2 regions of the Azoarcus sp. Soil_N_20 genome follow, and region 2 is predicted to be linked to the other one. Evidence: predicted binding sites of a transcription regulator. Region 2 holds the regulator's gene; the other holds the start of a gene.
The links. Region 2 encodes FliA, which starts transcription of late flagellar genes. Its sites were predicted from a motif close to CTAAAGTTNNNNNNNNNNNNGCCGNTA; they were not measured.

Region 1: the regulator FliA is predicted to act here: its motif matches at 2,220-2,246, upstream of AC3A35_RS06620 (flagellin).

What each region holds. Positions count from the first base shown of each region.
Region 1 covers NZ_JBDGKX010000002.1:449,872-454,081, forward strand. Annotated here, with positions in the region: gene fliD (flagellar filament capping protein FliD) at 1-139, opposite strand, end outside; gene AC3A35_RS06615 (flagellar protein FlaG) at 169-558, opposite strand; gene AC3A35_RS06620 (flagellin) at 636-2,117, opposite strand; gene AC3A35_RS06625 (tetratricopeptide repeat protein) at 2,370-4,210, shown strand, end outside.
Region 2 covers NZ_JBDGKX010000015.1:53,403-57,612, forward strand. Annotated here, with positions in the region: gene motD (flagellar motor protein MotD) at 1-857, opposite strand, end outside; gene AC3A35_RS22810 (flagellar motor protein) at 876-1,616, opposite strand; gene AC3A35_RS22815 (RNA polymerase sigma factor FliA) at 1,640-2,419, opposite strand; gene AC3A35_RS22820 (MinD/ParA family ATP-binding protein) at 2,544-3,344, opposite strand; gene flhF (flagellar biosynthesis GTPase FlhF) at 3,497-4,210, opposite strand, start outside.

The DNA of each region.
Region 1 (4,210 bases), on a different contig from region 2:
GCCCGAACGCCGAGAGCTTGGTCTGGTAGCTGGCCTCCTTGCTGGCGAGCAGGCTCAGGGGACGGCTTTCCACGGTCATCAGGCCGGTGACAAGGGACTCGATATCGAGTATCGAACCGCCTGTGGTGATCGTTGCCATGATGTTCTACCTCCTTGATTCGGTGCTGCTCAGGCCTCTTGCTTGAGCAGCAGGCCCTGCAGCTTGTCCAGCGCCTTGGCGATGGAGATGATCTCTTCGGACGGAATCTGTCGGATGACTTCATCCGTGCTGGCATCGACCACTTTGACGATGGTCTTTCCGGTGTCTTCGTCTATCGAGAAAAGCAAATCCTGTGCCACTGGAGTGATGGCTTTTCGCACTTCTTCCATGGCCAGTTGAACATCCTGCAAGGACGCGGGTGCGTCAGGCCTGCCGGTCCCGGATGCAGCGACCGTGCCGGTACGGGCTGCGGCTTGAATCCGCACCGACTCTGCACCCGGTGCCTGCGCCGGAGCCGTCGGACGTGGGTCGGTCGGTATCACCGCCGGCAGCGAACTGTTCAATACAGGGATACTCATGATTCGACTCCCTCATGGGCTACGGCGCGAGGCCCTTGCGAGCTCCGCGCCGTGTGTTTTGCCTCAGGCTACTCTGCTTAGCCGAGCAGCGAAAGCACGTTTTGCGGCAGCGCGTTGGCCTGCGACAGCATCGCGGTACCGGCCTGCTGCAGGATCTGCGCACGGGTCAGATTGGCGGTTTCCGCGGCGAAGTCGGTGTCACGGATACGCGACCGGGAGGCCGACATGTTTTCCGACGTGGTCTGCAGGTTGGCGATGGTGCTCTCGAAGCGCGACTGCAGGGCGCCGAACTTGGCACGCTGGCCATTCACTGCGGCAAGCGCGGAGTCGACCATGGCCAGGGTGCGCTGGGCCGAATCGACCGAACTCACATCGAGGTCACTCACCTTCTGCAGTTGTCCGGCCGAGGCCACGTTGTTGAGGAAGTCGGTGGCGTTGGCGGCTTCGACACTGAACGACTTCTCGGAGTCGAGCACGATCTGGCCGGTGCCGATCGCGCTTGCGCCTGCAGCGGTGGAAGTGCCGCCGATCGTGGCCGTGGCCGAGCCGCTCGCCGCGTTGGCGAGGGTGATGTTCTCGCCCGAGGCGTTGAGCAGGGTGATGCCATCGCCGTCGTCATTGACGCGGGCGGTGACGCCGGTCTTGGCCGAGACGTCGTTCAGCGCATTCACGGCAGCGGCCAGGCCATCCTTGTCGACCGCGGCGCCGACGGTGAAGGACACCGTGACGGCTGTGCTGTTGTCCGAGGTTACGTCGAACTTGTAGGACGTGTTGGCCGCCAGCGCGGTCACGTCGATCTCCGTCTTGGCCGAGGCCGAGACGCCGGTCGTGCCGGTTTCGCCGTTGATCAGTTCTGCTGCCTTCTTCGCCGAGTCGCCGGCGGTGATGGCGACCGCGGCGGCGCCAACCGCACCGTTGATGGTGATCGTGCCACCGGCAACGCGGCTTGTTGCAGCGGCGTTGGAGGCGATCGCGAACGCGGTGCTGCCGGTCGTCAGGTCGCCCTTGGCACCGGCGTCGGTAGCGACTTCGGAGCCGATGCGATAGTTGCCGTACTGGCTGGTGGAAAAGTTGGCGGTGGTCGCCGAGATGGTCTGGCCGGCATTGGCACCGACCTGGAAGGTCGCGGTGGTGAAGGAACCGTCCATCAACTTCTGACCGTTGAACTCGGTCGTCTTGGCGACGCGGTCAAGTTCCTGGGTCAACTGGTTGACTTCGGCGTTCAGGGCCTGACGGTCGGACGCCGAGTTGGTGGCGTTCGACGATTGCACCGCGAGTTCGCGGATCCGTTGCAGAATGTCGCCGGACGACTGGAGCGCGCTTTCTGCGGTTTGCGCCAGCGAGATGCCGTCGTTGGCATTGCGGCGAGCCTGGTCGAGGCCGCGGATCTGGGCGGTGAAACGCTCCGAGATCGCAAGCCCGGCGGCGTCGTCCTTGGCGCTGTTGATACGCAGGCCGGAGGACAGACGCTGCAACGAAGTGGCCAGTGAGCTGCCGGAAGTGTTCAGGTTACGCTGGGCATTGAGCGACTGAACGTTGGTGTTGATGACTTGTGCCATGACTTACTCCGTTAGAGAAGTATCAAAAATGGGCCGGCGCGAGCCGGAGTATTCGTTGCGAGCCAGTGTGCGAATCCTGTTGTACTGCGCTCTTGAATCCATTAACGGTCTGCTTGCGGCGAACTTTAGGAAATTTTTGCCGGGTCGGGCCCGGCAACAATGGGCCCTTCGGTGACGATGGGCCGGCGCGCGACGGGGGCCGCCCGCGGTTAACATAAGCGGACTTCATTCATGCCCGGAGGTAGGTGCTTCATGGCTGGTCCCATTGCTCTATCGACACGCGACCGGGAGGCCTTGAGCGTGGCGGCAAACCATTTCGCCGCCGGGCGCTACCGCGACACGGTCGCCATCGCGCGAGACCTGAGCGCGCGCCTTCCGGCCTTCGGTCCGGCGTACAAGCTGCTCGGCAGTGCGCTGCACATGCTGGGCAGCAGCGCCGAGGCGGTGGCCGCGCTGCGCGCGGCGGCCCGGCTGTTGCCGGAGGATGCGCAAACCCTGACCAATCTGGGCAATGCACTGGCGGCGATCGGCCGCGACGCCGAATCCGTGGACGTCCATCGGCAGGCGATCGCGCTTTCCCCGGATGCGGCGACGCCGCGATACAACTTCGGCTGCGTACTGCTGCAACAGCAGCGCCGGGCCGAGGCCCTCGACGAGTTCTGGTGGGCGTATGAAGCGGCCCCGGGCGACGGCGACCTGGCCCGCCTGTGCCGGGAGCTGGTGCTGGAACTCAATGATCCCGCGCGGGCGATTCGATTTTGCCGCCTGAATCTGGACCATCTGCCCGACGATGCCGGCGCGGCGGGGATGCTGGGCGCGCTGCTGCTCGACGATCCGGCAGCCGACAAGGACGAAGCCGAAGCCATGCTGCGCCTGGCGTTACGACTGGCGCCGGACGATGCCGTCAGCTGGTCCAATCTGTGCGTCGTGCTGCGCCAACGGGCCCGTTTCGCCGATGCGATTGCGGCCGGCGAGCGTGCCGCCGAGCTGGCGCCGCAGTGGGCGCTGGCGCACAACAATCTCGGCACCGCACTGCGCGACGCCGGCGCCTGGGAGGAGGCAAAGGCAGCGTATCTGCGCGCACTCGCCTGCGATGGCGAGTGCGTCGACGCCTATTACAACCTCGGCTGCGTGTGCGGCGACCTGGGAGCGCATGAAACGGCCCGCGAGGCCTACATCGAAGCGCTCAAGCGATCTCCGCGGCCCGAGTGGCTGCTGCAGGGCGCGCATGCCTGCCGGCAGGTACTCGACTGGCAAGGGGCCGAACTGCTCGAGGACGAACTGGCCCGGCAACTGGCGGACGACGGCAGCCTGTCGGCGGCGATCGGCCATCGTCCGTCGCCCTTTGCCTATTTGACGACGCCCGGTGCCGGTGCGACCGCGCAACGCCGCATCGCCGGCCACTTTGCCGCACAGTTCGCCGACCGTGCGGCTTTGCCGGCGCGTCTTGTGCCGCGCCACGATGGTCGTCTGCGTATCGGCCTCCTGTCCTCCGACTTTCGCGACCACGCCACGGCCCATCTGCTCACCGGCGTGTTGGAGGTGCTGGATCGCAAGCGCTTTCAGCTTATCGCCTACGACTACAGTCCGCCGGCCGATGACGATTACCGTCGCCGGCTGTTGCGGGCGATTCCGGACTGGGTGCCGGTGGCGGGCCTGTCCGACCTCGACGCTGCGCAACGCATGCAGGCCGACGGCGTGGATATCGCCATCGACCTGAAAGGCTGGACCCAGGGTTACCGCAGCGGAATCCTTGCCCACCGTCCGGCGCCGGTGCAGATGCAGTGGCTGGGCTACCCCGGTACCCTGGGCGCGTCGTGGATGGACTACATCATCGGCGACAAGGTGGTGATCCCGGCGGGAGCGGAGGCGGGCTACAGCGAGAAGGTATTGCGGCTTCCCGGCAGCTATCAGCCCAATGACGGTCATCGCGTCATCGGCCCGCGTTTGCCACGCGCAGCCCTGGGGCTACCCGAACACGCCCTGGTGCTGGCTGCGTTCCATCAGCCGTACAAGATCACCCGCAGCACGGTCGACCTGTGGCTGCGGCTGCTGGCGTATCGACCGGATTCAGTGCTGTGGCTGCTGGACGC
Region 2 (4,210 bases):
GCCGGTGGCACGATCGGCGGCAGGATGGAGCGCAGCGGATCGTTGCGCGGGATGGTGCCGGGACCGGCCGCAGGCGGCGCTTCGGCCACCCGCGATTCGATCATGATCGCGACCCGGCGGTTGCGCGACCGCCCTTCTTCGGTGGTGTTGGCGCTTACCGGGCGCTGATCGGCGTACCCGGCGGCAGTAAGGCGCTCCGGCGCCACACCGGACTCGACGAACAGACGCACCACCGACGAGGCCCGCACGGCGGACAGCTCCCAGTTCGACGGAAAGCGGAAGGTGTTGATCGGGATGTTGTCGGTATGGCCCTCGACCGTCACCGGAAAGGCCGCCAGCGCAATCACGCCCGCAACCGCGCGCAGAGCCGTCACCGCGGGCGCGCCGAGCACCGCCTCGCCGGGCGCGAACAGTACGCTCGCGTTGATCTCGACGGTGATGCCGAACGCCCCTTCGGTCACACTCACCTGTCCGCTCTCGGTAAGCGGCTGCAGCACCTGGCGGATCTCGTCTGCCATGCTGCGCATCTTGCGGGCGTTCTGCTGGCGTTGCTCCTCGGCCTTCAGTTCTTCCGGCGATGGCGTCTGCGGCCTGGCCGCCGGCGGCATGATCGACGGCGTCACCACCGTCACCGGCGGAACAATGATCTGCTGACCGCTCTCGTTGACGTTGATGCTGCGAAACGCCTGCACGATCGAATCCGACAGCACCCGGTACTTGCCTTCATTGATCGAGCTCAGCGAGTACATCACCACAAAAAAGGCAAACAGCAGGGTGATGAAATCGGCATAGGAGACGAGCCAGCGTTCGTGGTTCTCGTGCTCGGCATCATTTCCGTTCCTGCGTCGGCGCGACATTCCGGCTCCTGCGTTCGGTCAGACGACGTAGCCCTGCATGCGGCTCTCGATGATGCGCGGGTTGTCGCCACTGGCGATGCCGACCAGCCCGTCGACGAACATCTCGCGCTGGGCGACCAGGGTGCCGATGTGCGCGTGGAGCTTCTTGCCGATCGGCAGGAACACCAGGTTCGCCAGTCCCACGCCGTAGATCGTGGCGACGAAGGCGACGGCAATGCCGGCACCGAGCTTGGACGGATCGGACAAATTCTCCATCACGTGGATCAGCCCCATCACCGCCCCGAGAATGCCGATCGTCGGCGCATACCCACCGGCACCGTCCCAGATCCTGGCGCTCTGCTTGAGCTGCCCTTCCCAGGTATCGATCTCGACTTCGAGCACCTCGCGCAGGCGGCCCGGCTCCACGCCGTCGACCAGCATCTGCAGGCCGCGACGCATGAACGGATCGGGCAGTCCATCGATCTGCGCCTCGAGGATGAGCAGGCCTTCCTTGCGTGCGACCGAACTCCAGCCGGCAACCTGCTCGATGATCACGCGGTGGCCGACCAGGGGCGGAACGAACACCCACTTCGCCATCCGCAGGCCGTCGACGAACACCCGCAGCGGGCTTTGCAGCATGACCGCGCCGGCGGTGCCGCCGACCACGATCAGAAAGGCGGTCGGCTGGAGCAGCGACGAAATGTGGCCGCCTTCGAGCACTTGCCCGACGAGAATTGCCGCGAGTCCGAGCGTAATGCCGACGAGGCTGATGCTATCCATAAGAGCGCGCTTCCCGGGCTGGTTCAGGCCCCTGAGGGCGACGGATTCTTGGGCGGCCTGCCGCGACGGGCACCGGTACCGGAGGCAGCCGGGCGTGCGCCCACGACCTGCGAACGCAGTCGTGCCACCGCCTGGCTGTGGAGCTGGCACACACGGGATTCGGTGACCCCGAGCACCTCGCCGATTTCACGCAGGTTCAGCTCTTCGTCGTAATACAGCGCCATGATCATCTTCTCGCGCTCGGGCAGGGCCTCGATCGCCCGGACCAGCCCGGCACGGGTATCGGCGTTTTCGAGCAGGTCGAGCGGATTGGTTTCGTGCGCACCCAGATGACGATCGAGGTAATCGCTGCCTTCGTCGAGCGCGAAGTCTTCGAAATAGACCAGCTGATGTCCGCGCGCGTCCTGCAGCATGTGCTGGTATTCGGCGAGCGACACGCCGAGCGCTGCGGCCAGTTCGGTTTCGGTCGGCGCACGACCGTTCTGCTGCTCGAGCGCATGAATCGCCGCTTCGATCCGGCGCATGTCCCGCCGCAGGCTGCGCGGCACCCAGTCGTTGTCGCGCAGGCCGTCGAGCATGGAGCCGCGGATGCGCTGCACGGCATAGGTCTCGAACTGTGCGCCCATCCCTTCCTCGAAACGATTGATGGCATCGAGCAAGCCCATCATTCCATTCTGGATCAGGTCGTCGACGTCGACACTCGCGGGCAGCTTTGCCATCAGCTGATAGGCAATGCGCTTCACCAGCGGTGCATAGGACACTACCAGATGATCGGTATCGAGTCGGCCGTCAGCGTCGTACATCCATTGAACCTGTATCTTCTTTTGTCGCGCCCGCTCGGGAACGGGCGAAGGGCCATTCGGGGACGGCCATTTTCCCGCACTGACGCCGGCATTACCAGCAGGATAGGTCATGGGCACCTGATCGTCATCCGTGGCGTGCGCGGCCGCCCGGCCTTGCCGATGGTCCAAGGGCCAGACTGCGCAGGAACGCAGCCTCGGGTTCGCGGGTGGTCGACATCGATCCGGACTGGGACAGGCCGCCAGCCAGATCGTCGCGTTCGACCTCGCCCAGCCATGCCAGCGGCACCCCCACGTGACGGCGGACCAGCCCCTGCAGACTGGTGAAGAAGGCCTCGGCATCGCTCCGATTGCGCGCGCGCGACACCGCCACATGAAGCGACCCGGCACCGGCCGCCGCCAGTTGCTTGATCACCTGGTAAGCCTCGGTTGCCCCCGACGCACTGGCCTCGGCCACCAGCAGACGGCGCGGTGCGGCATGGACAAAAGGCGACGGATCGCTCGCCGAGCTCTGCCCGGCATGGATCAGCACGAATCCGGCATGGCGATGCAGCACCCGCAGCGCCTCCACCAGGCAGGCGCGGCGGGCGTCGTCGAGCAGGGGCAGCGCCAGCGCCGCGGCGGCGGCGGGCACCCGTCCGAGCAGGCCCGGCACCGGTTGCAGCAAACCGGCCAGGGTCATGCGCCCGTCGAGCATCTGCAGCAGGTCGGGCCCGGCCGGCAGGCCGAGCACCTCGGCCAGGGTCTCGTCGCCGGTGGCCTCGTCGAGCACCAGCACACGCTGCGCATGACCGGCAATCCGGTGTGCCGCGCGTACGGCGTTCTGGGTGCGGTGACGGCCGGTGGCATAGAGTGCGACCACCGTGGGCGGCGCATGGCGGAACAAACGCCGCAGGCCTGCGGCCTGGTCCTCGCGTCCGTCGATCATGTCAGACCTCCTGGCGGGCCATCCCGAAGGAGGCCGGCGCCCCTTCGGGGCAGTGAAACAGCGGTTTCACGGCGCGCCGCGCCGTGGCTGCCGGACCGGCCCGCCGTGCCGGGCCGACCGTTCGCGCATCCTGTGGGCGTGATGGCCTCATCCTAGGCTCCGTGGCCCGCGGCGGCGAGCATCATCCCGACTTCGTCGCCCTGCAGCCGCCACGGCGACTCCCCGCGCTGCTCGCGCAAGGCACGGTGCAGCAGGTAGGCGCGATTGGGCAGATGCAGGTCTTCCGGCACCCGCTGTCCGTTGGTCACGTAGAACACTTCCAGCGCGCGGCGCACCGCGACGTCGATGGCCGGCGCCAGCGATGCGGCCTCATCCACCTTGGTGAAGATGCAGCCTTCGAGATCGGGCCCGGCGTAGGCACGGACCACGTCGTCCAGGGTGTCGCCGCGGCAGGTGGCGTTGAGCAGCAACAAACGCCGCACGTTGCCGGCCCCGTTCAGCATCGCGGCCTGTTCGGCGACCATGCGGTCGCGCTGGCTCATGCCCATGGTGTCGATCAGCACCATGTGCTTGCCGCGCAGTTCGGTCAGCGTCTGGCGCAGGTCGGCGCCGTCGCGCACCGAAAACACCGGCACCCCGAGAATGCGGCCGTAGATGCGCAGCTGCTCCTGGGCGCCGATGCGGTAGCCGTCGGTGGTGATCAGCGCCAGCTTGCCGGTACCGTGGCGCACCACGCAGCGCGCCGCCAGCTTGGCCGTGGTGGTGGTCTTGCCGACCCCGGTGGGGCCCACCAGTGCGTAGACGCCGCCGCGATCGATGATGTCGTCGTCGGTCGAGCGCGCTCGCAGTTGGCGATCGAGGGTGGT